Regions from separate parts of the Rhizobium sp. TH2 genome, predicted to be linked through region 2. Evidence: predicted binding sites of a transcription regulator. Region 2 holds the regulator's gene; each other region holds the start of a gene.
The links. The regulator HrcA, encoded in region 2, represses chaperone genes, less so after heat shock. The targets are predictions, from matches to a motif close to GTTAGCACTCNCNNNNNGNGAGTGCTAAC.

Region 1: a site for HrcA is predicted at 3,213-3,241, ahead of groES (co-chaperone GroES). Genes of this name have one in related genera too.
Region 3: a site for HrcA is predicted at 2,561-2,589, ahead of groES (co-chaperone GroES). Genes of this name have one in related genera too.

What each region holds. Positions count from the first base shown of each region.
Region 1 covers NZ_CP062231.1:4,137,423-4,148,031, reverse strand. Annotated here, with positions in the region: gene chrA (chromate efflux transporter) at 1-612, opposite strand, end outside; gene IHQ71_RS20560 (sulfurtransferase/chromate resistance protein) at 609-1,436, opposite strand; gene IHQ71_RS20555 (MarR family winged helix-turn-helix transcriptional regulator) at 1,613-2,059, opposite strand; gene IHQ71_RS20550 (alpha/beta fold hydrolase) at 2,215-2,997, shown strand; gene groES (co-chaperone GroES) at 3,295-3,591, shown strand; gene groL (chaperonin GroEL) at 3,651-5,291, shown strand; gene IHQ71_RS20535 (hypothetical protein) at 5,764-6,195, shown strand; gene IHQ71_RS20530 (alpha/beta fold hydrolase) at 6,222-6,923, shown strand; gene IHQ71_RS20525 (glutathione S-transferase C-terminal domain-containing protein) at 7,091-7,795, opposite strand; gene IHQ71_RS20520 (DoxX family protein) at 8,004-8,444, shown strand; gene IHQ71_RS20515 (NAD(P)-dependent oxidoreductase) at 8,500-9,336, opposite strand; gene IHQ71_RS20510 (FkbM family methyltransferase) at 9,435-10,157, shown strand; gene IHQ71_RS20505 (FkbM family methyltransferase) at 10,211-10,609, shown strand, end outside.
Region 2 covers NZ_CP062231.1:499-8,226, reverse strand. Annotated here, with positions in the region: gene grpE (nucleotide exchange factor GrpE) at 1-460, opposite strand, end outside; gene hrcA (heat-inducible transcriptional repressor HrcA) at 568-1,623, opposite strand; gene rph (ribonuclease PH) at 1,764-2,480, shown strand; gene IHQ71_RS00030 (VOC family protein) at 2,489-2,902, shown strand; gene rdgB (RdgB/HAM1 family non-canonical purine NTP pyrophosphatase) at 2,903-3,547, shown strand; gene hemW (radical SAM family heme chaperone HemW) at 3,544-4,728, shown strand; gene IHQ71_RS00015 (fatty acid desaturase) at 4,898-5,899, shown strand; gene IHQ71_RS00010 (phosphate/phosphite/phosphonate ABC transporter substrate-binding protein) at 5,881-6,690, opposite strand; gene dnaA (chromosomal replication initiator protein DnaA) at 6,694-7,728, opposite strand, start outside.
Region 3 covers NZ_CP062232.1:187,891-198,499, forward strand. Annotated here, with positions in the region: gene IHQ71_RS29740 (fatty acid desaturase) at 1-361, opposite strand, end outside; gene groL (chaperonin GroEL) at 523-2,157, opposite strand; gene groES (co-chaperone GroES) at 2,211-2,507, opposite strand; gene IHQ71_RS29755 (glucoamylase family protein) at 2,719-4,011, opposite strand; gene IHQ71_RS29760 (DUF1801 domain-containing protein) at 4,277-4,711, opposite strand; gene IHQ71_RS29765 (polysaccharide lyase) at 4,753-5,784, opposite strand; gene IHQ71_RS29770 (endonuclease/exonuclease/phosphatase family protein) at 6,007-6,864, opposite strand; gene IHQ71_RS29775 (response regulator) at 7,297-7,674, opposite strand; gene IHQ71_RS31950 (YidB family protein) at 7,671-7,928, opposite strand; gene IHQ71_RS31955 (hypothetical protein) at 7,983-8,222, opposite strand; partial or broken gene IHQ71_RS29785 (IS3 family transposase) at 8,435-9,666, shown strand; AL1L pseudoknot at 8,719-8,834, shown strand; gene IHQ71_RS29790 (hypothetical protein) at 9,764-10,078, opposite strand; gene IHQ71_RS29795 (LacI family DNA-binding transcriptional regulator) at 10,200-10,609, shown strand, end outside.

The sequences.
Region 1 (10,609 bases), 1.7 Mb from region 2:
TGCGCCATGCCCGATTGCCGGCGTCCTGGCGCCGGTCCGGAACAGGACATAGCCGGCGATACCCGCCAGCAGGATTACCAGCGGAAACGGTGCGTTCAGCAGGAAGAGCGCGAGGAACGCGAGGAGCGCGATCGCCTTCATGGCGTTGGTCTTCAGCGACCTTTTGCCGATCCGGATCACTGCCTCGATGACGATGGCGAGCACCGCCGCCTTGAGCCCGAAGAACAGGCTGCCGAGCCAATCGGTCTCTCCCCACAGCGCATAAGCCGTGGAAAGCCCGAGCATCACCAGAAAGCCCGGCAGCACGAACAGTGTGCCGGCCACCACGCCGCCGCGCCAGCCGTGCATGAGCCAGCCGATATAGGTCGCCAGTTGCTGCGCTTCCGGCCCCGGCAACAGCATGCAGAAATTCAGCGCATGCAGAAAGCGGCTCTCGGATATCCAGCGCCGCTCGTCGACCAGTTCCTTGTGCATCAGCGCGATCTGGCCCGCCGGTCCGCCGAAGGAAAGAAACCCGATTTTCGTCCAGACCCGAGTCGCTTCGGAGAACGAGGGGGCCTCGGCGGGAGCTGTCTGCTCCGGCCGGGCCGCGGTCTCAATGCCCGCCGTCATGGCTTGGCCCGCCGCGGCGCATGCGCTTCCCAGGTGTGGCGCTCTTCCGTCGCGTCGCGCGCCCAGCGATAGAAGGCGTCATAGACCAGCATGCCGTCTTCCAACTGGGCGAGATCGCTTGAATGCATGCGAGAGAGGCCGAGCGAAACGGCCAGCAGCCCCGCAGCCTGAGGGGCAAGATCATGGCGATCCGTGTCGGCTCCGCGCACAACCTCGGCAAGGCGGTGGAGTGCGGGAATGTCGAGCGCGAATTCCTCGATCATCGTGTCGAAGGTGCAGGTCTCGCCGCGATGGCTCCAGAAGACGCCCTCGATGTCGAAGGGCGTGGCACCGAACTTCTCGGTTACCGCTTCGACTTCGGATGCCGTGACGAAAAGGAACCTTGCCTGCGGATCGACGAAACGCCGGATCAGCCAGGGGCAGGCGATGCGGTCGATCTTCGGGCGCGAGCGGGTAACCCAGAGCGTGTTGCCGGTCACCGCGCCGCCAGGAATCCGCGCCACCGGCACCATCGGCAGGCCGGCCTCGATCCAGGCTTCGGTGCCACCGTCGAGAACTTCCGCCGCGGCGCCGGCGAGCCTGAGGAAGGCGGCCACGCCCTCGGAAAGTTTCTTGCCACGCTTGCAGACCACGACGACCTGGCGCCTAGCAAAGTCGCCGGCCCAGGTATCGACGGTGGAATAATCAAGTCGGATCGAGGAGGGGATGAGGGATGGAATCGCGGCGAAATCGTCGTCGTCGCGCACGTCAATGATAACAGGGGATTGGGGGGTGCCGATGAGCTTGAAAAGCTTGTCAGCCGAAATCGAACCAAAGTTCGCCATGGGTTTGCTCCGCAATTTGAAATCGGGATGCGAAACTGCAGCATGACGCCTCGTGGAGTATTCGCACACTCCATGGGAGCTTTCTGGCCCAAAGTGCGGGGCCTGTCAATGCGTGATAACCGCCGGCAGCCCAGCGCGAAGGTGTTCCGATCGTGCCGGCTGGCTCTTCACCATACTCACGTAGGTGTGGTCTCTCGCATGCCGCTTCTCAGCTTCTGTACCTTTTCGTTCAGGGCGATCATCTCAGGCACCGAAAAGCCCGATCGCTCGAGCAGCGTTTGGGTCAGGCATCCGGTCCTGGCATGCAGGTCCTTGCCCTTGGTGCTTAGAAACACCTGGACGAGGCGTTCGTCCTCCTTGTTGCGGCGGCGCTCGACATAGCCCGCGGCTTCGAGCCGCTTGACCGCCGGCGTGATGGTGGAGGGCTCGAGCCACAGCCGGTCGGAGATCGCCGTGATCGTCAAGCCGTCCAGTTCCCACAGCGTGGAGAGGACGAGATACTGGGTATAGGTGACGCCTAACTCGTCGAGCATCGGCTTGTAGACCCGGTTGATGGCGATTCCCGCCGAGTAGATGGAAAAACAGAGCTGGCTGTCGAGCGGCAAAAGCGGTGGTTCGGTCATGAAACGAATCCTTTTATCGAAGTGTTGAGAGCACCTTATCACAAAAATGATTATCGCGATAAAAAACTTCTGGACAAAGGAATCATCTTCGGTTAGATATTAATTATCGCAATAATGGTTATCGCGAAATAGGCAACCCCAGAGGAGATACCCAAATGACCAACAACACCCTGATCGCCGCCGCCGCAGCGCTGGCCGCTTCCGTCGTCGTCACCGCCACCACCGGCGCAACAATCGCCCATGCCGAACCCACCGGCGTCAAGAACATCGTCCTCGTTCACGGCGGCTTCGTCGATGGTTCGGGCTGGAAGGGCGTCTACGACATCCTGAAGAAGGACGGCTACAATGTCGCCATCGTCCAGAACCCGACCGTGTCGCTTGCCGATGACGTGGCGGTGACCAAGCGCACCATTGCCCAGTTCGACGGCCCCGTGGTTCTCGTCGGCCATTCCTATGGCGGCGTCGTGGTCAGCGAAGCCGGCACCGACGAGAAGGTCAAGTCGCTGGTCTATGTCGCCGCCTTTGCCCCCGACAAGGGCGAGTCGATCTCGACGCTGATCGCCAATCCGCCGGAGGGTGCTGCCGTTCCGCCGATCCTGCCGCCGGTCGATGGCTTCCTGTTCCTCGACAAGGCCAAGTTCGCCGCTTCCTTCGCCGCCGATGTCGATGCCGACACCGCCGCCTTCATGGCCGACTCCCAGGTTCCGTGGGGCCTGGGCGCTTTGACTGGCGCCGTCACCGATCCGGCCTGGAAGAGCAAGCCGAGCCACTACCTCGTCGCTTCCGACGACCGGATGATCCCGCCGCCGGCCCAGCGCATGATGGCAAGCCGCGCCGGCTCGACCGTCAAGGAAGTCCCCGGCAGCCACGCCGTCTATGTGTCCAACCCCAAGGCCGTCGCAGACCTTATCGAGAAGGCGGCGAGCGAGGCGAAATAAGTCCGCAGTCTGTGAGAGCCCAAGATCAAGCCATTGCGGCCGGGAAGCCACGTTTCCCGGCCGCCTTCAGTTTGGGCCGGGCATCCATCTTCCAGCGACCTCGCTGCTGGCAGTGTGAAAGCTCGAAACCCGGCCGTCGCCCATTCACCATTCCGTTAAAAATATTTCACGAGCTCAACCTTGACTCACGAACACGTGAAGCCTAAATCCACGCCGCTAGCACTCCAAGGAGACGAGTGCTAACAATCCATTCATCCGGAGAAGACCCGGCAATCTATTTGATCGAGGAAACTAACGATGGCAGACATCAATTTCCGTCCGCTCCATGACCGCGTCGTCGTACGCCGCGTGGAATCCGAAGAAAAGACCAAGGGCGGCATCATCATCCCCGACACCGCCAAGGAAAAGCCGCAGGAAGGCGAAATCGTCGCTGTCGGCTCCGGCGTTCGTGACGACAAGGGCTCGCTCGTTGCTCTTGATGTCAAGGCCGGCGACCGCGTTCTGTTCGGCAAGTGGTCGGGCACCGAAGTCAAGGTGAACGGCGAAGACCTTCTGATCATGAAGGAATCCGACATCATGGGCGTTATCGGCTGATTGCCGGATCCCTTCAATCCATGACAACCAATGGGCACTGAGCCCGGGAGTTTTCTAAAATGGCTGCAAAAGAAATCAAGTTTGGCCGCACCGCACGCGAAAAGATGCTGCGCGGCGTCGACATTCTCGCTGACGCGGTGAAGGTCACCCTCGGTCCCAAGGGCCGCAACGTCATCATCGACAAGTCCTTCGGCGCTCCGCGCATCACCAAGGACGGCGTCTCGGTCGCCAAGGAAATCGAACTTGAAGACAAGTTCGAGAACATGGGCGCCCAGATGGTCCGCGAAGTCGCTTCGAAGACCAACGACATCGCCGGCGACGGCACCACGACCGCGACCGTTCTCGCCGCCTCGATCATCCGCGAAGGCAACAAGGCCGTTGCCGCCGGCATGAACCCGATGGACCTCAAGCGCGGCATCGACCTCGCTGTCTCCGAAGTCGTCAAGGATCTTGCCCGCAAGGCAAAGAAGATCTCGACCTCGGAAGAAGTCGCACAGGTCGGCACGATCTCCGCAAACGGCGACAAGCAGGTCGGTCTCGACATTGCCGAAGCCATGCAGAAGGTCGGCAACGAAGGCGTCATCACGGTTGAAGAAGCCAAGACCGCCGAAACCGAACTCGAAGTCGTCGAAGGCATGCAGTTCGACCGCGGCTATCTCTCGCCGTACTTCGTGACCAACGCCGAAAAGATGGTCGCCGATCTCGACGACGTCTACGTTCTTCTCCATGAGAAGAAGCTCTCGAACCTCCAGGCCATGCTGCCGGTGCTCGAAGCTGTCGTCCAGACCTCGCGTCCGCTGCTCATCATTGCTGAAGACGTCGAAGGCGAAGCGCTTGCGACCCTCGTCGTCAACAAGCTCCGTGGCGGCCTCAAGATCGCTGCCGTCAAGGCTCCCGGCTTCGGCGACCGCCGCAAGGCAATGCTCGAAGACATCGCCATCCTGACCGGCGGCACCGTGATCTCCGAAGACATCGGCATCAAGCTCGAAAACGTGACCCTCGACATGCTGGGCCGCGCCAAGAAGGTGTCGATCACCAAGGAAAACACCACGATCGTCGACGGTGCCGGCCAGAAGTCCGACATCGAAGGCCGCGTCACCCAGATCAAGGCGCAGATCGAGGAAACCACCTCCGATTACGACCGCGAGAAGCTGCAGGAACGCCTTGCCAAGCTCGCTGGCGGCGTTGCCGTGATCCGCGTCGGCGGCTCGACGGAAGTCGAAGTCAAGGAAAAGAAGGACCGCATCGACGACGCGCTCAACGCGACCCGCGCTGCCGTCCAGGAAGGTATCGTTGCCGGTGGTGGCGTCGCTCTTCTCCGCTCCTCGACCAAGATCACCTCCAAGGGTGAAAACGACGATCAGGAAGCCGGCATCAACATCGTTCGCCGCGCTCTGCAGTCGCTGGTTCGCCAGATCGCCGAGAACGCCGGTGACGAAGCTTCGATCGTCGTGGGCAAGATCCTCGAGAAGAACGAAGAGAACTTCGGCTACAACGCCCAGACCTCTGAATATGGCGACATGATCACCATGGGCATCGTCGACCCGGTCAAGGTTGTCCGCACCGCGCTGCAGAACGCTGCTTCTGTCGCCTCGCTGCTGATCACCACCGAAGCGATGATCGCCGAGCTGCCGAAGAAGGATGCCGCTGGCGGCATGCCTGGCGGCATGGGCGGCATGGGCGGCATGGACATGATGTAATAGGCTCAAGCCTATTACCACCGTCTAATGTAGATAGGGGCGTCCTGAGGGACGCCCCTTTTCGTTTGACCAAGGTAATCCGCTATCTGCATGCGCCAAAAGGCTTATTCGGCGTCAAGAAAAGAAATAACGGAACCGTTTACTCTGGCGAGTGACCAAGTATTTTCGACCAAAGCACAGGGCGTGGGGATTCTCTATTGCCGAGCGGATGAAATCTCTTATATGAATTGCCTTCGATTCGAGGAAATGGGGTCCGGATACCTGCCGTCCAGTTGAATGGGAAGCCAAAAACATGACATAGTATCATGTTTTATGGTCGCGCTCGGACGAATGCTGTTTTTTCTGCCGACTGTTGGATTAATGTGTCATTGAATCAGCGCAATCTTGCCGCCTACAGGGCAAACTTACTTATCTACCATGAGTAAAGCAGAGAGTTCGCGGCAGGTCGGCGGAAGAGGGGCGGGGGCAGGCAGTGTTCAGAATATCCAAGGTGAAAGCACCTGCGGCGCAGCTTCCTCAGGAACGCTTTGAAAGCGGTTTCGAGTCGTCGGCTCTCGACAAGTTCTGCGTCACCGACGAATGGAGCGGTGATCTGGCCAATGGCCTGTTCCAGCTCGGAACGCTCAGTGAGCAATTGCATGGACTCGCAGGCGGCGAGTGCGGCCTGCTGACCCTGCTGCGATGCTACGATGCGGCGGACAGGATCAGCATTCTCGAGCTGCTCGAGAATGCCTCTTCGTCGGCCTCGTCCTTCTGCTTCTCCACGCACATCGTCACCGGTCCAGGTGAGCGCCAGCCGCTGGTCTGCATCGGCGAATCCAGCGGCTTCGGTGAGCACAACAATGGCCGCATGGCCGGCGTATTCATCTTTCCCCGCATGCCCGTCGAGACCTCGGGCCATTGACGCCTCCTCTGACGTGAAGGATGGCTGTGGCCACGACATCACACGCAAGGATCGGCATTCTTTTCCTGCATGCGCTGCCGCTGGACGGCAGGATGTGGTCGGCGCAGGTGGACCTCCTTCCCGATTCGACATATGCGCCAACGCTCTACGGCCATGGCGATACCATGCGCGAGTGGGCGACCGCCGCACTGAGCCCTGTTAAGGAGGAGCGGATGATTGTCGTCGGGAACTCTGTCGGCGGCTCCTGTGCCCTTGAAGTGGCTAGCATCGCGCCCGAGCGCGTCGCGGCACTCGTGCTGATCGGCACCAATGCCAGGCACCGGCCGAATCCCGAACTCCATGCAAGTGCATTGCATATTTTGGAGCAGGCGGGTGTCGAAGCGGCGTGGGCGACCTTCTGGAATCCACTATTTGCAGACAGCAATGCCGAAGCGCGATCAGAGGCGCTTCAACTTGCGCTCAGTCATCCCTCGGAAGACATCGCGCGTGGCGTCAGCGTGTTTCATACGCGGCCAGATCGGGAGGCGTTACTCTCGAAACTGGAAATCCCGGTCGTCTTCGTCACCGGTGCGGACGATACCGCACCCGGCCCGGAATCCTCGGCGCGGCAGACCGGACTCACCCGGAATGGCCGGCTGCATGTCATCGAGGATTGCGGGCATTACGTGCCGATGGAACGGCCCGAAGCGTTTAACGCAATCCTGCGCGATGTGATTGGTGGAGTTTAAGAAAGACCCCGCCCCAACCCCTCCCCACAAGGGAGGGGCTTACGTTGTCGCACTGTCCGCCTCAACTACCATTTCCACACGCCGCGGCGTTGCTGTTTTTGCGGTGAGGGTGCCGCCGGTTAAGCCCCTCCCCCTTGTGGGGAGGGGTTTGGGGCGGGGACTTCTTATCAACCACGCGCCGGGATATTGACGGCCTTGATGCTCGCCGGACGCTCCTCGCAGCGCTTGACGTAATCCAGCACCCTTGGGAAGCCCTTGATGCCGACCAGTTCGCCGGCGCCGTAGAAGCCGTTGATGGTGCGGAGCCAGGGCCAGAGCGCGATGTCGGCGATCGTGTAGTCGCTGCCCATCATGTAGTCGCGGCCGTTGAGCCGGCCTTCGATGACGCCGAGCAGGCGCCTGGCTTCGTCGAGATAGCGCTGGCGCGGGCGGGGATCCACGATGTGCTTGCCGGCGAATTTCACGAAAAAGCCGACCTGGCCGAACATCGGGCCGGGGCCGCCCATCTGGAACATCACCCATTGCAGGGTCTCGTAGCGACCCGCGCCGTCCTGGGGGAGGAACTTGCCGGACTTTTCCGCGAGATAGAACAGGATCGCACCACTCTCGAACAGCGCCAGCGGCTTTCCATCGGGGCCGTTGGGGTCGATGATCGCGGGGATCTTGTTGTTGGGATTGAGCGACAGGAATTCCGGCGTCAGCTGGTCGTTGTTGCTGAAATTGACGAGATGCGGCTCATAGGCGAGGCCGGTTTCCTCCAGCATGGCGGAGACCTTGATGCCATTCGGCGTCGGCAGCGAATAGAGCTGGATCACGTCGGGGTTGGCGGCGGGCCAGCGCTGGGTGATCTTGAAAGAAGAGAGGTCGGCCATGCAGGGATCCTTTGAGTGCGGAAAAGTATGGTGCCGGCAACGTAAATACATGTATCGGCCACGACAAGCGACAGATGCCCAATTCCAGCCACATTTCAAGAGGGATATCGTTCAATATTAGTGCACGATATGTGCATCTTTTGCTATCTATCGTAGACAGCGGAAAAGTGGTTGAAAGGCTCCAACGAAATCCAACGGAGTCACTTCCATGAACAATGCAATTCTCCTCGCTGCCCGCGTCCTCCTCTCGGTCATGTTCATCATGTCCGGTGCCTCCAAGCTCGTCGATCCGGGCCAGACTGCCTATATGATCACCGGCGCCGGCCTGCCCGCCGCCACCGCACTCGCCTATCTTGCCGGCCTGTTTGAAGTCGTCGCCGGCCTTGCCGTGCTGGTCGGCTTCCAGACCAAGATCGCCGCCGTGGCGCTGGCCGCCTTCGGCCTGTTTACCGGCCTCGTCTTCCACTCGGGCTCGATTGCCATTCCTGATTTCCCGCAGGGCGCGAATGACCTGCTGACCATGTTCAACGGCCTGATGATGTGGAAGAACATCACCATCGCCGGTGGCTTCCTGGCGCTTGCCGCGGTCGGTGCCGGTGCCTGGTCGATCGATGCCCGCCGCGGTGTGGCTCAGCCCGCGCTCGCCTGATACCCGACATCACAAGTCGAAACCCGCCGGAGCGATCCGGCGGGTTTTCTTTTGCCTAGAGAATATTGGGCACGCCCACCACGGCAAACGGATCGCGCGGATGGACGTTTGCCGTGCCGAAGCGCAGGAGGTCGCGCCGGCCGTGGATATCGGCGATCTCCTCGGCGATCTCGCGGATCGTCACCGGTTTGCCGGAACAGATATTGACCACGCCGGCCTGTTCGCTCCCGGCTACGCGTGCGATCATGCTGCCCGCCTCGGCCACATCGAGAAAATCCCGGATCTTGTCGCCTGACGAAAGCTCGACCATCTCGCCGGCCGCGAGCTTCCGATGCAGCATCGGAAACAACCGTGCGGGGTGTTCGCCCACGCCGAAGAGATAGAACAGCCGTGCCCAGGTCAGTTGCGTGCCGGTCTCCGCGAACCGCCGTTCCAGCATGTGATAGAGCGCGAGCTTGGCGGCGGCATAGAGGGTTACCGGACCGAGCGGCGCGTCGGCCGTGATGCGGTCATTGGGCAGGCGGTATTCGAAACAGGTGCCGATGCCGATGAACTGCCCGACCCCGGCGCGTCTCGCCGCATCCGCGAGCCGAAGACTGCCCGCGACGCAGTCCACATTGCGCGATGAATCGAGATATTTCCCGGGTTCGACAGACCAGGCGGCATGGATCACCGCATCGACGCCTGCCATAGGCGGCGCCCACCAGGCCTCGCTCTCCGCGAAAAGATCCGGCGTCTCAATGACATCGGCCTCGTGAGCGCCGAGGCCGGAACGCTCCAGGCCGCCGGGCCGCATGGTCACGACAAGCCCATGCCCGGCCTCGATCAGCGCACGCGCCACCTGCCGTCCGACGAAGCCCGACGCTCCGGTGAGCAGGATCCTCTTTTTCATGTCATCCTCAGTATCGGCGAATCGCTAGCGACATTAGCCACGGGCAAGCCGCCATGGAATATCAGAGTAGCCAACGAGCCGCTCAAAAGGATGGCACAATGGAATACGCCTTCGAAAGCAGGCTGGTCGCCGACCTCGGCATGAACAATGGCGACGACACCGGCTTCTACCTGCGCAAAGGTTTCAAGGTCGTGGCGCTGGAGGCCAATCCGGGGCTCTGCCGGAAGGCCGAGGCGCGCTTTGCCGATGCGATCGTTGAGGACAAGCTCGCCATCGTCAATGCCGCGATCTGGGATCAATCCGGCGAGGTGACCTTCCACGTCAATCTCGACAACGACCACTGGAGCTCGATCGAGACCGGCTGGGCCGGCCGCGACAACAGCCAGACGCAGCCGATCACCGTGCGCTCGATGACGCTGGGCGAGTTGTTCGCCGAACACGGCGTGCCATATTATCTCAAGATCGACGTCGAGGGCGTCGATCTCCAGGTGCTCGAACAGCTCAACTCTCTCGAATTGCTCCCCGCCCGCGTCAGCGTCGAGGATTGCCGCTTCGGTTTCCAGTATCTCGATATCCTCGCCTCGGCGGGCTATAATGGTTTCAAGTTGCTCGACCAGTCGATGGTGCCCGATCTCCGCGACGAGACGAGCGGAATGGCCTTTCCCAAGGGTGCGTCCGGCCCGCTGGGCGATGAAATCGCCGGTGGGTGGCTTTCGCATGAAGACATCATCGAGCTTTACGCCTCCACCGTGCGCGACCGCGAAGGCAACCGCATCGCCGACCGGACCCATTGGTGGGATATCCATGCGGCCCGGCTCTAGCTCCGGGCAAGTGTGTTCATTGTAGTTGGATGGTCACAGACAGAGGACTCCGATTGGCCCAGTTGGCGGCAAGCAAGGACAGCATCGGCACCGGGCGATATCGCGCCCGGCACTTCGCCGCGCCGCCTTCGACCGCCGAAGCGCTGCGGCTGCTTGATGAGATCGCTGCCTCCAGAACGGATTTCCCTACTCTGCCAACCAACTTGCCGCTCGCCCTCTATGGCGCCGGCAATCTCGGCCAGATGGCGAAGGAGTTTCTCGCCGAAGTCGGCCGCGATTTCGATTTCGTCATCGACCGCAATGCGGATACGCTCGGCGAACATCCCCTGTGGCGCGACAAGCCCATCTATGCGCCCGATGCCGCGCCCGCGCATCTCATGCAGAGCCATCTCGTGCTGGTCACGGTCGTCACCGCGCCCTATGTGCCGCTGGAAGCGATGCTCGATGATCTC
Region 2 (7,728 bases):
GGTGGAAATGCGGGTCGAACTTCTGGCCGGCGGGCTCGATCTTCTTGACGCCGTGGCGCTCGAGCGCGGACAGCATCGCGCGCTCGGTCATCTCGACGCCCTCGACCAGCGCCAGAAAGCCGGCTTCGCCGGCGGCGCGGGCTTCCGCCGGAACAGCATCCAGCGCGCGACGAAGATTGTCCGAGACCGACAGCATGTCGCGCGCAAAGGCTGCGGCGGAATAGGTCTTGGCATCCTTCACTTCGCGCTCTGTGCGGCGGCGAAGGTTGTCCATCTCGGCGGCCAGCCGCAGGAACTTGTCCTTCAGCTCGGCATTCTCGGCCTTCAATACCTCGATGGGATCGAGTTCGGCGGGCGCTTCAGCCTGCGCATCGGCGGCCTGGGCAGCGTCGGGCGTTTCAGCACCGGCCACGGCTTCCTGAGCCTCCGTTTCGTAAGCGTTCTTGTTGTCGTCCGTCATCACGGTCTCCGAAAGTTCTGAATCTTGCTTGGGTTGCTGCGGATATCGAGCTTTGCCGTCAAAAAATCAAGGCTTAAGAGCAAGAAACGTGCCGCAAAGTGCTTGGTTCAGGGCGTCTTGCCGGCGAGCCGCGATATGAGCTGGGCGGTGTAGTCGACCATCGGCACGACGCGGGAATAATTGAGCCGGGTCGGACCGATTACGCCGACGGCGCCGATGATGCGGTCCTCGCTGTTCTTGTAGGGTGCGACGATCAGCGAGGAACCGGACATCGAAAACAGCGTGTTCTCGGATCCGATGAATATCCGCACGCCCTGCCCGCCTTCGGCGAGATTGAGGATGTCGGAAAGCGATTCCTTCTTTTCGAGGTCGTCGAAAAGCAATCTCAGCCGGTCGATATCCTCGGCACCCTCGACCCCTTCGAGCAGGTTGGCGCGCCCTCGCACGATGAGCTGCGCCGAGCGACCATCATTGGCGCCACCGGACCATACGGCGAGGCCACGCTCGACCAGATCGCTCGAAAGCTGGTCGAGTTCGGCGCGGATGGTTTCCTTGAGCTTGTCGATGCGCACGCGCGCCTCGGCCAGCGTCAGGCCCGAGAGATGCGCGTTGAGAAAATTCGCCGCCGCCGTCAGCTGCGAGGACGTCGTGCCGGCTGGCAGCGAGATGATGCGGTTTTCGATCTCGTCCTGGTCGCCGACCAGCACGGCGAGCGCCTTTTCCGGCGAAAGCCGGATGAATTCGACATGCTTGACCAGCGTATCGCTCTTGGCGGTGATCACCAGACCCGCCCCGCGCGACACGGAAGACAGTATCTGGCTCGCTTCGTTGAGTGCGCTCTCCACGGGGAAGTCGCGATTTGGCGGCCGGATCTGGCGATCAATCTGCAACCGTTCCTCATCCGAGAGATGGCCGACCTGCATGAAGGCGTCCACGAAGAAGCGCAGACCTAATTGGGTCGGCAGCCGGCCGGCGGAGGTGTGCGGCGAATAGATGAGCCCCAACTCTTCCAGATCGCTCATCACATTGCGTACGGATGCGGGCGACAGCGACATGGGCAGCAGGCGCGACAGCGAACGCGAGCCCAAGGGCTCGCCGCTTCCCAGATAGCTTTCGACGATCCGCCGGAAGATTTCACCGGACCGCTCGTCCATACCCTTCATGCCAGTGACCTAATCATTCTCATGGCTTGGAATATAGTTGTTCCAGCGTCCACGCAAAAGGAATTTCAACCCTTTTCCTTTGCAAAACCTACCCTGTCCGACTAAGAGGCATGCTTTGAAGAGATCAGGAGCAGGAAGACATGCGGCCATCCGGACGGAAGACAGACCAAATGCGCAAGGTGAGCTTCGAGCGCGGCTTCTCCAAGCACGCCGAAGGCTCCTGCCTGGTCAAGTTCGGCGACACGCATGTGCTCTGCACCGCAAGCGTCGAGGAAAAGCCGCCGGCATGGCTGCGCAACAGCGGCAAGGGCTGGGTGACCGCTGAATACGGCATGCTGCCGCGCTCGACCGGCGACCGCATGCGCCGCGAGGCGACATCCGGCAAGCAGGGCGGCCGCACGCAGGAAATCCAGCGTCTCATCGGCCGGTCGCTGCGCGCCGTGGTCAGCTTGGAATCGCTCGGCGAGCGCCAGATCACGGTCGATTGCGATGTCATCCAGGCCGATGGCGGCACCCGTACGGCGTCGATCACCGGCGGCTGGATCGCGCTTCACGATTGCCTGAAATGGATGGAATCGCGCAACATGCTGAAGGTCGAGAAGGTCCTCAAGGACCATGTCGCGGCGATTTCCTGCGGCATCTTCGCCAATCAGCCGGTGCTCGATCTCGACTATCTCGAAGATTCCTCGGCCGAGACGGACGCGAATTTCGTTATGACCGGCACCGGCGGCTTCGTGGAAATCCAGGGCACCGCGGAAGGCGCGCCGTTCAGCGAGGAAGAACTCCATACGCTGATGGGTCTCGCCAAGCAGGGCGTTTCCGAACTGGTCGAGATGCAGAAGCAGGCGATCGCCTGAGAGGGATGATGGCAAAGGCGCCGGCACAAATCCTCGAATCCGCGCTCTATGCTAGCGATCTCGATGCCGCCGAGCGCTTCTATGCCGATGTCCTTGGGTTGGAAAAAATTGCGCGGGCGGGCAACCGGCACGTCTTCTTCAAATGCGGTCCGGGCGTGCTCTTGATCTTCAATCCGGCCGAGACCGCCATTCCTTACAAGAAAGGCCAGTTGCCAGTGCCGCCGCATGGTGCCCACGGTCCCGGCCATCTCTGCTTTAAGGCCGAAGCGGAGGAACTGGATGGTTGGCGCGACCGGTTGACGGCGGCGCGCGTCGAAATCGAATCCGACATGGAGTGGCCGCAAGGCGGACGCTCGATCTATTTTCGCGATCCGGCGGGCAATTCGCTCGAATTCACCGAAGCTCGCATCTGGGGACTTTGAATGCGCAAGCTCGATACCAAGACGATCGTCGTTGCCAGCCATAATGCGGGCAAGATCAGTGAAATCCGCGACCTGATCGGTCCACTGGGCTTCGAGGCCAAGTCCGCCGCAGACCTCAACTTCGCCGAGCCGGACGAGACAGGTACGACTTACGAAGAGAATGCCCGGATCAAGGCGCTCGCCTCCGCGATGGCCTCGGGCCTGCCCGCCCTCTCCGACGATTCGGGGCTTGCGGTCGATGCACTTGATGGCGCACCGGGCGTCTACACCGCCAATTGGACCGAGCGCGAGGACGGCAGCCGCGATTTCAACATGGCCATGGAGAAGGTCGAGAAAGCGCTGGCCGAGAAGGATGCGACGACGCCTGATAAGCGCACCGGCCGATTCGTCAGCGTACTTTGCCTCGCGTGGCCGGATGGCCATACCGAGATTTTCCGTGGCGAGGTGGAAGGCCATATCGTCTGGCCACCGCGCGGCAATCTCGGCTTCGGCTATGATCCCGTGTTCCAGCCGCTCGGCTATGCCAAGACATTCGGCGAGATGCCGGCCGAGGCCAAGCATGGCTGGAAGCCGGGTGACGCGCAGGCGCTGTCGCATCGCGCGCGCGCCTTCAAGCTCTTCGTCGAAACCTGCCTGGAAGGCTGAACTTGATCAAGGACGCACCATTGCTGGCGGATTCGGGTGAGCCCGGCTTTGGCGTCTATGTCCATTGGCCGTTCTGCGCGGCCAAGTGTCCCTATTGCGATTTCAACAGCCATGTCCGCCACATGGCCGTGGACCAGGACGCCTATGTGAAAGCGTTCCTGGCCGAGATGACCGCCATGCGGGCGATCTCTGGCAGCCGCACGGTCACCTCGATCTTCATGGGTGGCGGCACGCCATCGCTGATGAAGCCGGAGACGGTGGATGCGATCCTCAATGGCATCGCGCGGCACTGGCATGTTCCGGATGGCATCGAGATCACGATGGAGGCCAATCCGTCCAGCGTCGAGGCCGAGCGCTTCCGGGGTTACCGTGCCGCGGGCGTCAACCGCGTGTCGCTCGGCGTGCAGGCGCTCAATGACCGCGACCTGAAGTTCCTCGGCCGGCTTCACAATGTCGAGGATGCTCTGCGGGCGGTGAAGCTGGCGCGCGAAATCTTCCCGCGCATGAGTTTCGACCTGATCTATGCCCGGCCCGGCCAGACCGGAGACGAGTGGACACGCGAACTCAACGAGGCGATTTCCTACGCCGTCGATCACCTGTCGCTCTACCAGCTGACGATCGAGGAAGGTACGCCGTTCTTTGGGCTGCACAAGGCTGGCAAGATTATCATTCCCGATCAGGATGCCGCAGCGGAACTCTATGAGATCACCCAGGCCGTGACATCTGCCGCCGGGATGCCGGCCTACGAGGTCTCCAACCATGCCCAGCCGGGTGCGGAAAGCCGCCACAACCTCACCTATTGGCGCTATGGCGACTATGCCGGGATCGGCCCCGGTGCGCATGGGCGGCTGACATCCGGCGGGCGGAAATTTGCGACAGCGACCCACCGCACACCGGAGGAATGGCTGAAGCTCGTCAACGAACAAGGCCATGGCATGGTGGATCGCGACGCACTCGAAACCGCCGAACAGGCCGATGAGATGCTGCTGATGGGTCTGCGCCTGCGTGAAGGCCTCGATCTCGCGCGATGGACGTCGCTATCCGGACGTGGACTCGATCCCGAGCGCGAAGACTTCCTTCTTCAACACGGCTTCGTCGAACGTATCGGCAATTCCCGCCTGCGCTGCACCCCGCAGGGCATGCTCATCCTGGATGCAGTCGTCGCCGATCTCGCAGCATGATCCTGCCACCATCATACTCAATTCGTTCTTTTTGCATGATTTTTTTGACTCGATACTGACAGGGCTCTTGACCGTCGCGCAAGCTTGGGTGCATATGTATAGTCATTAGGTAGCGCCAGGACGATCTGCTCTCCGCGTTCAGAACCTGATTCTTATTATTCGGAATCACATGGCGACGATTCATTTCGATGAACCGAGCCCGTCCGTGAAGCGGAACAAGAAATCCCCCTTCACGGTCGAATGGCCAACTCTTTTCCTCGCATTTTTCATCTACTCGGCCTGGCTGGCTCTCACTTATTTCTGGGAATCCGTTCCCTTCATCCTGCTCTTGCTCGCCGGTGGCTGGCTCGTGGCGTGGCATGGCTCGCTTCAGCACGAAGTGTTGCACGGCCACCCCACCCGCTTCCGGCGGCTCAATGACGCGATCGGGTCGGTGCCCATCGCACTCTGGCTACCCTACCCGCTCTACAAGCGCGCCCACCTCAAGCATCACAATGACGAATGGCTGACGGACCCGATCGAGGATCCGGAATCCTATTACATGACAGGCCCGACATGGCAGCGTCTGGGTGCCTTCGGGCGGCTACTGACCAAGGTCAACAACACCCTGCCCGGCCGGCTGATCATCGGCCCGTTCGTGACCCTCATGGCTTTCTGGAGCCATGAGCTTGCGGCGATCATGCGAGGCGACTTTCGGCATCTCCCCCATTGGGCGGTGCATCTCGCGGGCGTTGCGGCCGTGCTTTATTGGGTCATAGCGATTTGCGGCATGCCGCTCTGGATTTACCTGCTGGGCTTTGCCTATGCAGGCATCTCCTTCACCCGGCTGCGCTCATTCGCCGAGCACAATTTCGCCGAGACGAAGGAAGAGCGCACGGCCATCGTCGAGAACACACCGGCCTTCGGCCTGCTGTTTCTCTACAACAACCTGCATATCGTGCATCACAACAAGCCGGCTTTGCCGTGGTACAAGATTCCCGGCCTCTATCGGGCCAATCGGGACGCCTATGTCAAATTGAATGGCGGGCTGGTCTATAACGGCTATTGGGATGTCGCGAAGCAGTATTTCTTCCGCGTCCATCACAATCCGGTCCATCCGCATTATCCGGAAACCGTGGACGCGCAGGAAACCACATCGACGGTCCGGGCGGATCAGGCGACCTTCGGGTAGCCCAGGCGGAGCGCTTCGTCGCGGAAGCGCTCCAGCTCGGCATAGTCGGTATCGTCGAGGAATTCGATGCCAGATATGCCGAGCACATCGACCGCATCCTTAAGCGCTGGATCGCTCAAGGCATCCGAGATCGCATCCCGCAACGCCGCCACTTCCACATCGCTCGCATCGTGCCGTGTAATGTAGGGCAGCCCCGGCCCCATCGGCGTCTCGCCCACTATCCTGACGCCGGCGATCTTTTCCGGCGCATGCCTGGCATGCAGGCCCCAGGTGATGCTGTCGATGGCGGCAACATCCGCCCGGCCTTCGCGAACAGCGGCGATCGAGGCGAGATGCCCGCCTGTCACGACAACGTCGGAGAAAAACGGCTTTCCACCAGCAAGCGGTGCCACCGATATGCGCAACAGGTTCATGCCGGAATTCGAAAGCCAATCGTTGATGGCCGCGCGCTGTCCGCGCATGTCTTCGAGGCTTTGCGCCGGATTGTCTTCGCGCACCACGATGAAGCTTGCCCGTTTCGCGCCCTTGCCGCCGGAATAGGAGAAAGCCGGCGTCGCCACCAGCCGCACCTTGCCCTTGAGCTCGCTGACATAGGGATAGCCGCAGGTCTGCGCCAGCGCGAGGTCCGGCCGAAGCCAGTAGCTATGATATTCGCCGCCGCGATCCAATACATCCGGTGCCGCAAAGCCCTTGGCGCGCAAACGATCCCGGATCGCGATCCAGAGCGCATCATTGGCGCTCCGGACCCGGTCCGGCATATCGTACATCATCAGGCTTGCGACTGTCGTCATCCGTTACTCGTTGATCAGGCGCCTCAGGAGTTCGATCTCGTGCGACAGCTTCTGGTCACCCGAAATCAGTTCCTCGATCTTGCGTACCGCATGCAGAACCGTCGTGTGATCGCGTCCACCGAAGCGGCGGCCGATTTCCGGGAAAGAGCGCGGCGTCATCGTCTTGGAGAGATACATAGCGATTTGACGCGGCTTGACAATGACCCGGGTCCGGCGGTTGGAAACGAGCTCCTGTCGCGACACATTGTAATGCCGGGCGACGATGCGCTGGATATCCTCGATCCGCACCCGCTTGGGTTCGCCCGCGCCGACCAAGTGGGCGAGAAGCTCGTCCACGCGCTCGAGTGTCAGGTTCGGCTCGAAGGAAAGGCGGAAGATCAACTGGTTGAAGGCGCCTTCCAGCTCGCGACCGGACGCCGTTACATTGGTGGCGACATGCTCAAGAATGGCTTCGGGGATATCGATGCTCGAATCCTGCTGTCTTGCTTGGGCGAGACGGAGCTTGAGCATTTCCAGACGCATGGCGAAATCCGGCGCGTCCATCTCGATATTGACGCCGCCCTGCAGCCGCGAACGCACGCGCGGGTCGAGCGATTCCAGTTCCCATGGCGCGCGGTCGGCGGCCACCACGACCTGTTTGGCGCTGTCGAGCAGCATGTTGAGCAGATGGCAGAACTCGTTCTGGATCATCTTGCCCTGCAGGAATTGCATGTCGTCGATGATCAGCACGTCGATATTGCGCAGCGATTCCTTGAGAGTGAGCGCGTCATTGTCGCGGATCGCGGTGGCGAAGCGCCACATGAAATATTCCGCCGTCAGATAGACGACTCGCGGGCTGCGCGGATTGGCAAGCGCTGCAGCGGCAATCGCCTGCAGCAGATGCGTCTTGCCGAGGCCGACGCTCGAATGGATGAAGAGCGGGTTGAAGCGCACGGCGCCAGCACCGGATTCGGCGATTGTGCGAGAAGCGGCCAGCGCCACCCGATTGGAAGCGCCTTCGACGAAGCTCGTGAATGTATAGCGGCTGTCGAGCGGCGA
Region 3 (10,609 bases), on a different replicon from region 2:
GGTGCTCTGCATGCGCCCGGCGCCAATAGTCATATGGCGTCAAGGTCAGCACGCCGATCGTTCGGCCAGTCCAGTCGTCGAGCCAGCGGTGTCCGAAGAAGGAGCCGTGGCCACAATCATGCTGGATCATGAAAAGCCGCAGCAGGAACGCGGCGGCAGGCACTGTCAAAATCAGACCCCACCAGATTTCGTGCCAGACCGCCAATATGGCGAGCATCCATAACACAACGAACGGAAGTGCGGTCACGGCGAGCTCGAGAGCGCTGCGGCCGGAATGGGGCTGTCGATATTTCGCGAGAACCTTCAGCCAGGGCTTTTCATCACTGCGGCTTGCATCATGAAGCCCGGACGTAGAAATCATCGATCTTCTTCTCCATTTGACCTGGGAATTGTAAGACATCGGAATGGGGAGCGTGCCGGCATTCCTCAGCAAAGATCGCGCGTCTGAGCGCGACATGAGACAAGATAGGCCCCGGGTGACCCCGGGACCTGTTGATTGTGCTTTGCAGCTGTCGGCAGAAACTACATCATTCCGCCCATGCCACCCATATCGGGCATGCCGCCGCCAGCCGCATCACGCTTTGGCAGCTCCGCGATCATGGCTTCGGTGGTCACCAGCAGGCCGGCAACGGAAGCAGCGTTCTGCAGCGCGGTGCGGACAACCTTGACCGGGTCGACGATACCCATGGTGATCATGTCGCCATATTCAGAGGTCTGGGCGTTGTAGCCGAAGTTCTCTTCGTTCTTCTCGAGGATCTTGCCCACGACGATCGACGCTTCGTCGCCTGCGTTTTCTGCGATCTGGCGTGTGAGTGACTGCAGCGCCTTGCGGACGATGTTGATGCCGGCGTTTTGGTCGTCGTTTTCACCCTTGATATCGAGAACGACCGAGGCTCTGAGCAGTGCCGTACCGCCGCCGGGAACAATGCCTTCTTCGACAGCAGCGCGGGTCGCGTTGAGCGCGTCGTCGATGCGGTCCTTCTTTTCCTTGACTTCGACTTCCGTCGAACCGCCGACGCGGATCACGGCAACGCCGCCAGCGAGCTTGGCAAGACGTTCCTGCAGCTTCTCGCGGTCGTAATCGGAGGTGGTTTCCTCGATCTGAGCCTTGATCTGGGTGACGCGACCTTCGATGTCCGACTTCTGGCCGGCACCGTCGACGATCGTGGTGTTTTCCTTGGTGATCGACACCTTCTTGGCGCGGCCCAGCATCTCAAGAGTCACGTTCTCGAGCTTGATGCCGATGTCTTCGGAGATCACGGTGCCGCCGGTCAAGACGGCAAGATCTTCTAGCATAGCCTTGCGGCGGTCGCCAAAGCCAGGAGCCTTGACGGCAGCGATCTTGAGGCCGCCACGGAGCTTGTTGACGACGAGCGTTGCAAGAGCTTCGCCTTCGACGTCCTCGGAAATGATCAGGAGCGGCCTACCGGCCTGCACGACCGCTTCGAGGATTGGTAGCATGGCCTGTAGGTTTGAGAGCTTCTTCTCGTGCAGCAGCACATATGCATCCTCAAGCTCAGCCACCATCTTTTCGGCGTTGGTGACGAAATACGGCGAGAGATAGCCGCGGTCGAACTGCATGCCTTCGACGACTTCGAGTTCGGTTTCGGCGGTCTTGGCTTCTTCAACCGTGATGACGCCTTCGTTGCCGACCTTCTGCATCGCTTCCGCGATATAGGCGCCGATCTCCTTCTCACCATTGGCGGAGATCGTGCCAACCTGGGCGATCTCCTCGGATGTGCTGATCTTCTTGGCTTTGGCAAGGATATCTTTCACAACGGCCGTAACCGCAAGATCGATGCCGCGCTTGAGGTCCATCGGGTTCATGCCCGCGGCAACAGCCTTGTTGCCCTCGCGAACGATTGCCTGGGCCAGAACGGTCGCGGTCGTGGTGCCGTCGCCGGCGATGTCGTTGGTCTTCGAAGCAACTTCGCGGACCATCTGGGCGCCCATGTTCTCGAACTTGTCGTCAAGTTCGATTTCCTTGGCGACAGCGACACCGTCCTTGGTGATGCGCGGAGCGCCGAAGGACTTGTCGATGATGACGTTGCGGCCCTTGGGACCGAGGGTGACCTTCACCGCGTCAGCGAGAATGTCGACGCCGCGCAGCATCTTTTCGCGGGCGGTGCGGCCAAACTTGATTTCTTTTGCAGCCATGATGAAAACTCCCGAGCAAATTGCTCATTGGCTAGTACGGGTGAATTGAACGATCAGGCGATGACGCCCATGATGTCGGATTCCTTCATGATCAGAAGATCTTCGCCCTTGAGCTTGACTTCAGTTCCGGACCATTTTCCGAACATAATCCGATCCCCAGCCTTGACGTCCAAGGCAACGAGCGAGCCCTTGTCGTCACGAACGCCAGAGCCGACAGCGACGACTTCGCCTTCCTGCGGCTTTTCCTTGGCGGTATCGGGAATGATGATACCACCCTTGGTCTTGGCTTCGGCTTCGATGCGCCGGATGACGACACGATCGTGCAGTGGCCGGAAATTGATATCCGTCATTCTAAATATCCTCAATGAAAAGAGCTTATGGCCATCAGGGCCAATCTCACCGTGTTAGCACTCTCCTTGTCAGAGTGCTAGCGATTTAAATTCTGAGCTGAGATTGCCGGTTCGTCTGCTGACTTTGTTCTAGTGAGTTAATTGAATCGGGTCGGCATGAATTCAAGCGTTTCTCGTCCGTCGATGACGGCGCTGACAATTGCCTTCTCCTTCAGCCGGCTGAGATAGCCATCACAGTCTCGATGTGCGAGGCCGTGGGCGACCCTATTCCAAGTCTTTCGAGGCCAAGTTTGATTTCCGGTGCGTCCATAAAAAGATTCCATAGAAGTCCGGACCGGTGGTTCTCGATCATCGCGATGATCGGCCCCTGGTTTACAGCGAGATAGCTCTTCGAAATCCACCGTCCATTGGCCGCGAACGCGTCGACAAAGCCGTAGCGGCCCCAGAGCCGGCCATCGGCAACTGCAAGATAATGCCTCAGCGCAGCTTCTGCTGCTTCCGGCAGATACGGAAAACTCGAGAGCGCCGCCGTCGGGGCAATAATGCCGAGGTCATTGTCCGGCGCGCTGGCCACATAGTTCGTTGGACCATGCGACGACGTCAGCCCCCAACACGCCGCGCCATAACCGGCATGCTCGTTCGGATTGTGCACGGCGTGCGCATGGTGGATTGAGGCATGGGCGACGTTCTGTTCCCAGTAGTCGCAATATCGGTCCCGCATCCAGCGCGGGTTGAGGCCGCAGAATGGGGAATGAGCCAGAAACAGCGGACCTCCGAACGGTCGGCCTACGGGTAGGATGTGGCCGTAATAGCTGTTGCCATTGCGCAAAGCTCCATTTCCTGCCCAGCCGTGATGGAACCCGCTGTCGTCAATTGCGTGTTGTTGCGCACCGGCCGCGAGAACGTAGGCAAGCAGACCCTCGTTCCAACCCGTGATCGGAAGCGCCATCTTCCATTTGTGCTTTGGGCTCCAATGCCAGTACAGCGCCTCGCATGGGCCAGGCGTGTACCAATCCCACTCGACGTCATCGACCAATTCCTGAATTTGTGTTCGTAGCAGACTCGCGTCGGAATCGTTGCCGTCGAAATATTGACGTGCGCAAATCAAGCCTTGCAAGAGGAGGGCGGTCTCGACCAGATCACCGCCATCGTCATGACGCGAGAAAGGCACGACATGTCCTGTTGCACCATTGATGAAATGCGGGAATGCGCCATGGAAACGCGGTACTTTTCCTAGAAAAGCGACCATCCCAAGCATCCGTTCTATCGCCTGCCGGCGGTCGATCCAGCCACGGCTGGCTGCGACAATGATCGCAAGGAACGAAAAGCCCGAGCCTCCAGTGGAAACGAGATCATTGCGTGCATCCCCCCAGGTCAACCGGCGATCGTAGGCAAGCCCACTGACGGGATGCGCACCCTCCCAGAAATAGGCAATCGTGGACCGCGGGACGCGGTCGAACAGTTGCTCAAGCGGACTTGAGCTGGCGGGGGGTGTCTTTTTCATATGCTAAGAATCTCGGCACTTGCGTCCGCATTGTACCATGGCCGCGATACGATTTTGTTGTCGCAAGCCATTTGAAATAGAAGCCGCCTGCCTTCAGCGAGATTGGATGACCCAATCGCCAGATTCGAACAAGGGGGTCGGCAGTTCGGATCCCATCACCCCGAATTCTAAATGAAAGTCTTCGAACCTGGACCCAAAAGCAGATCTATCCCTACATCGCCGCGTCGCGAGGTAATTTGAGCTCGGAGATCGTGTCCCTGTGATACTAACCCGCTTCAGCAACCGGGGCCGTGGACGATCCCCTCGGCCGCCGCATAGGTCCGCCGGGTGTCTCTTCAAGCACGCCGAAATCTACCTCCGACAATTTGGTCACGTAGAGGCAGGCCTTGGAGCGTTTGTGCTTGCCGAGCTTCGCGAGTAGCGCCTCATATTCGGGGAATCCGCCGACATAGAACACGAGATTCGCTGACCGTGGCGAGAAGGCGACGCGGCACATATCGCCGCCATGGCCGCTGGCGCACTGATAGCGATAGATGCCGAGGCCGACAATCGAGGGACCCCACATCACCGCGTGCTCGCCAGTGACATGCTCCATCATCGCGCGCAGCACTTGGCCGTCGGCGCGGCGCACGCGATGCGTGACGCCGTTGAGGAAATCATCGACGCTGACGTCGGTCGGTGTCGTCTTGATCTCAGCCATACGCGCCTCCCTCAGCCATCGCAATGGAAGAAAGTAGCTCGCTAGGGCGCAAGCTTGCCCTCTGGGTCGACGTCCGATTTCCGTTCACTCCGAACATAGCTATCGAGTTTGGTCACGGTATCAAATTCGGCAGGATCACGATAAGCGCCGAACTTGAAATACTGATTGACCTCGTCTGTATACGGCTTGAACCCGATCGTCCCCTCGATCTTGGCTATCTTCGTGCCGTTCGCCCAGATTTCGATAAGGCCTCGCTGATCGGGGATCAGTCGCATGTGGTAGACCATGGTGGTCCATTTGCCGAAAGGGTCGGGCAGCGGGGCGTACCGCGTCACTTCAAGGTTTTGCACGCAACCCGACAGTTGGGCGAGCGTACCGGGAAGATTGGCGTGAGCCGTCTCTTGCGCGTCATGCCCGACGGAGAGAACCTCTTCCTGAGCAAATTCCAAAACCCGAGGAACGCTTAGGAACCGGTGCGGAAAGCTGTCGCCGGGCTCTTTCGGGGCGGAGGCTTGCGTCGCAATGAAGACCCGGCACAACGTGTCGAGCTTATTGCGCGCGGGATCTTCGTTATCTTGCTCTAGCGTCACACTGAAGGCACGACCGTTGAAGCGTTGCGCCAGGATCGGCGCGTTTTGCGGCGAGCGATCCCGCTTCCACTGACCGATGACGAAACGGCCTGTGTCAAGCTTGATGCTGTCATCGACGAACATGTCGAAGCGGTACCAAATATCGGTTCCAAGCGGCGCTTCGACCTCATCCGTTTCCCATAGCTCCGATCTTTCGTCGCCATCCTTGGTATATTTGCCGTCCTCATCGGCACACCCGAGATGGACGAACCGCAGCGCAAACGCGCTGCTTTTAAGAAGCGGTCGGACGATCTGGGTGGCTGCCGTGCGCCGTGCGCCATCGGCCTTGCCGAAGGTAAAGTCATTTTCGTCGCGATTGCAGACATACCAGTGCTTCGCGGGGGTCTTTGAATCAAACTCGTCCTTGATCGTGGCCGAGCCTGCAATCGCTGCTGCCGGTGAAAAGAGAGCGAGAAGTGTCGCTACCACAGAAAATAGCCGCACCTGCCTATCTCCTCAATTCATGTTGATCTTCAGATTGCTCGGGCAATGGTCGGAAAGGCGCTTTTTGTCGTCGAGCGTGGGCGACGGCCAGGGGAATTGCGTCTCGGATTCCGCAGTCACCATGGCGGCGGTCTTCTTGCCGTAGATGAAGAATTCGATCGGCAGGATGTTGTATCCATCTGGGTTGGCAACGCTTGTGGGATTAGGTTGCCGGAACTCCCGCTAGCATATCGACATGTTCGCATAGGGCTGGCGGAATATCTCGATATCCGGCCGGCCTTCTCGGTCGATACCGTCGCGGTTGGCGCTGTAGCCTGTCATTCCTGTCCACGCTTCGTCGGGAATGGAGCCAGGCTGTGCGTCGAAGCGCCGGTTGAAGTCGCCGACAATCATCCAAGCATGGCCGGCCGTTTCGCGCGCCTCGATCCACTGGCGCAACGGGTACATTTGCTGGCCCAACGTGTCGCAGGCCTTGTCCTTTGGCCCTGCCGTCGCCGGGTCTGTGCTCCATAAGCTGAAATGCACGAAATCATCGAAGCAGCCGCTTTTGAGATGCACATCGAGGACGCGCAGTCGCTTGCCGCTCTGCGCTTCGACCGTGATATCGAGGCCCCAGCGCAGATTGCGAAGGACTCCATTATCCTTGAATTTAACATCAAGGGGTTTGTAGTCGCTGATATCGACGAGCTTCAGCGGCGAGCCCGGCCGAAGGGCTACGCCGTGATACTGCACGCGCTCCGCCGTTGTCGGTTTCACTGCCGTCATGCCGGATTTGGTGCAGACCGGTGCTGCCGCTTGGCCTTCAGCTTCGGCAAACTGGCCGCTAATGCAATGCTGCCAGCCTTCCGCCACCGGAAAGACGGCATCGAGCGCGGCGGGGCTAGTCACTTCCTGCAAGAAGAGAATGTCGGCCGCGAGCATATCGCGCCAACGCTTCAAATCCGCGTAGTCCGCATCCTTGCGGACATAATCGTCAGGGAAGACGGTCTTGGAATCGCCCGGATATATGAGTGTCTGGATATTCCAGTTCCCCAGCACCACATCCGCAGCCTGCGCTGAAAACGGCAAAACGATCGCCATGAATGCGATCGCGGCAATACTCTTTGCCATACGAGCCTCCATCACAAGCAATTACCGCCGGCGCAACTTGTAACCACTTTTTGGCGCGCCGTACATTCGATTTTGATGACAATCTCGATTTGATTGCCGCGACTTCGCATATCCAACCCAATGCCGGTGTGTGGATAGTTGACCTGACCACTTGCGCCATCTCGCCCAGCAAACGGAAGACCTCCTCCGAACGAGGATTGTCGAACCTTCATGATGTCATCAGCGATGAAGGGCGCCGGCGGGCGCAGCGCTGCGAAATTCCTCGTACCCCTCGAGCCGAAGCGCAAGTCTCCGAGAAATAGGCGCGAATTTGATGACTTATTAAGATCGCAAATGGGTGGGGCCGTTACATTTGCCGGGCCTTTTGCCACCCATCCCTATGACTAAATCACTCGCAAACGATCAGCGAGCGTCACAATGACAGTATTCTTCTATGGCTTCGTGGACGACATCTTGGGAGATTGGCTTGGCAACGAAGATCGCCGACGGTGGGAGGTCGCCGTCGACTGGGCGCGCGGCACCTGACGCGACAACGACGCAAATGTGAGGCCAGCGGTTCGCGACCTCCCAAGCCAGTTGGCACCCGGTCATGTATCCGGGCGTCTCGATGTCGGTAACGACGAGTTTGAGAGAGGGGTAGTCAGTGAGAAATTTGAACGCATCCTCGACCGTTCTCGCCTCAATGACATCAAAGCCCTCTTCGGCTACCATATTAGCGGTGTCCATCCGAATGAGCGGTTCGTCATCGACGACGAGGGCGATCGGCTGATTGTCGGTCATAAGACTATGCGACCGACACTTGGAACGGATGTCGGCGCTGCCGAGCGATCGGTCGTGCCGTTAAATTCGTCCTCGCTCGGCACCACGCCATCAGGTGTCAAATCATCCACGGCCTTCGGCAGTTCGCGCGACAAGCGGCTGAGGATTTCCTCTTTCGACAGCCCAGTCTTTGCCGTCAGCTCGCCGAGGACATCGTCACCAAGGGCCTGGGAAAGGTCAGGTTCGTCGATGGGTAGATTGGGTCCGGTCGTCACCCAGGAGTCCGCGCGGTCGCCGAGCCCATTTTGCTTGAACTGATCGAGAAGACCTCACAAGCCTCCGTTGAGTATGCCGCCCGGAGAGGACCCGCCAAAGATGTTTCCCAAGCCGCCCTTGGTCAGGCCGCCCAGAAGGTCGCCAAGACCTCCCTGGTTCTGCGCCACGGTTCCGTCAGGATTGGTTGATTGGCCGTTCTGCAGGCCGCGCAGCATTTCGGCGATCTTGTCACGGTTTTGATAACCCGCGACGGCGAGAACAGCGAGAAGGGCGGTAAGTGGACCACGGGACATGAATACTCTCCTTGGGCTTTTCGGATGATGCAGCAGGTAATGGCCTAACGGTTCGCAAGAATGTCAGTTCCCGTGCCATTGTTTGAACTTGCTGATCGCCCCATTTTTTTGGGGAAGAGGTTGTGTCCGTGGGGATATTGACTTAGCGCCTAGAAATCGAGGTGAACCGCACCGGATTGGCCGGAGACCCCAACTCGTGAGAAGTAGGGTCTATGACAAGCAAGACGACGAACAAATTCTCTCCTGAAGTCCGCGCCCGCGCCGTTCGAATGGTGGCGGAACATGAGGCAGAACATCCGTCGCGGTGGGCGGCGGTTGCCTCAATAGCGGCCAAGATCGGCTGCTCGGCACATACACTCAATGAGTGGGTGAAGAAGGCCGAGATCGACAGCGGCAAGGGGGCCGGTCTGCCGAGTGATGTCGCGGAGAAGATGAAAGCTCTGGAGCGGGAGAACCGCGAGCTGCGTCAGGCGAAGGAGATTTTGTCCAAAGCGTCGGCATATTTTGCCCAGGCGGAGCTCGACCGCCACTGAAGCGATGATTTCCTTCATCGACGAACACCGCCCGGTGCTCGGGGTCGAGCCGATCTGCAGGCTGCTGCCGATTGCCCCGTCCACCTACTATGAAGTCGTTGCCAAGCGCACGGACGTGGACCGCCTGTCGGCCCGCGCCCGTCGGGATATGGCCATGAAGGTCGAGATACGCCGGGTGTTCAACGAGAACTTCCAGGTCTACGGTGTGCGGAAAGTTTGGCGGCAGTTGCAGCGGGAAGGCTTTGAGGTTGCCCGCTGCACCGTTGCTCGGCTCATGAGGGCAATGGGGTCTTCAGGGCATCATTCGCGGCAAGCCAGTCAGGACTACCGTCTCGGACAAGGCCGCTCTATGCCCGCTCGACCGCGTGAACCGCCACTTCAAGGCTCCCGCGCCGAACATGCTCTGGCTCTCCGATTTCACATATGTCGCGACCTGGCAGGGCTTCGTTTACGTGGCTTTCGTGATCGATGCCTTCGCCCGCCGCATCGTGGGCTGGCGGGCAAGCCGGACGGCGCAAGCGGGTTTCGTCCTCGACGCTCTGGACCAGGCACTTCATGATCGGCGGCCCGTCCATCGCGGCGGGCTCATCCACCATTCCGACAGGGGCGTACAATACGTGTCGATCAAGTATTCCGAGCGGCTGGCGGAGGCAGGCATCGAGCCGTCGGTCGGCAGCGTTGGCGACTCCTATGACAACGCTCTCGCCGAAACGATCAACGGCCTTTACAAGGCCGAGGTCATCCATCGGCGAGGACCATGGCGCAACTTCGAAGCCGTGGAGTTCGCCACACTCGAATGGGTTGACTGGTTCAACAACCGACGTCTTCTGGAACCTATCGGAAACATTCCGCCAGCACAGGCCGAGGAACGATACTACGCCATGCTGGACGCACCAGCCATGGCAGCATAAGTTAAACCAACCGGTCTCCGGTAAAGCCGGTGCGGTTCAAGGGCAGGTCGGCATCGTGCTTGCGAGGGGAATTCAATCGCTTCGAGTTAAACTTCCCCTATTCGAGCCGAAGGACTGATCTAAACGGCACGTTGAAGAGCCGGGTCCCAAGTTCATCCTCTACTTCGAACTCGTGCCCGTCGATCACTTCTCCCCGACGGACACGTTCTGCGGCAACGATCTTTTCGAGGGACGGCTTGGTATATTTCTGAACATGGGTCTGGCCCATCTTCAGGGTAAGCCCTTTGTTCATCGCGACACCAAGCGGTATTTTGTCGCCGAATCCCACATAGACACCAGGAATCGAAATCGTGCCTGCTTTCCTGCAGGACATAATCGCTTCCCGCTGTACCTGGACCAGATCCGAAGCCATGTAGGTCGCTGCCTTGACCCTTGTCGACGATGGCGTCGACCGCACGGTGTCCCGATGCCTCGCGCCCGACGGCATCGACGCAGCTATACAACGAGGGGAAACTGGGATCAGCAGAGGCGACATGACGGCAAAGGCAAGGCCTAACCTGCGGAGGCTCGCGGACGAGCTCGGTCTGTCCGTCACGACCGTGTCGCGGGCGCTCAAGGATGGGCCGGAAGTTCATCCCGACACCATCAGTCGCGTTAAGACAGCGGCGGAGGCGGCCGGATACGTGCCCAACCTGCACGGGCGGGCACTGCGTACGGGTTCGACCCGCAACCTGACCGCTATCCTGCCGATGGAGACGAGGGACTATCTATCCGACATCATCAAGCTTCCTCTGATGGAGGGTATGACAATGGCGGCGAGGCAGCTCGGCTACGCGCTGACCATCTTTTCGACCACGCCGGAGGAGAGTCCGCAAGAGAACCTCGATCAGGTTCTCCGTTCGGGCGCGGCCGATGGAGTTGTCATAACGCGTATGCTGGCGGC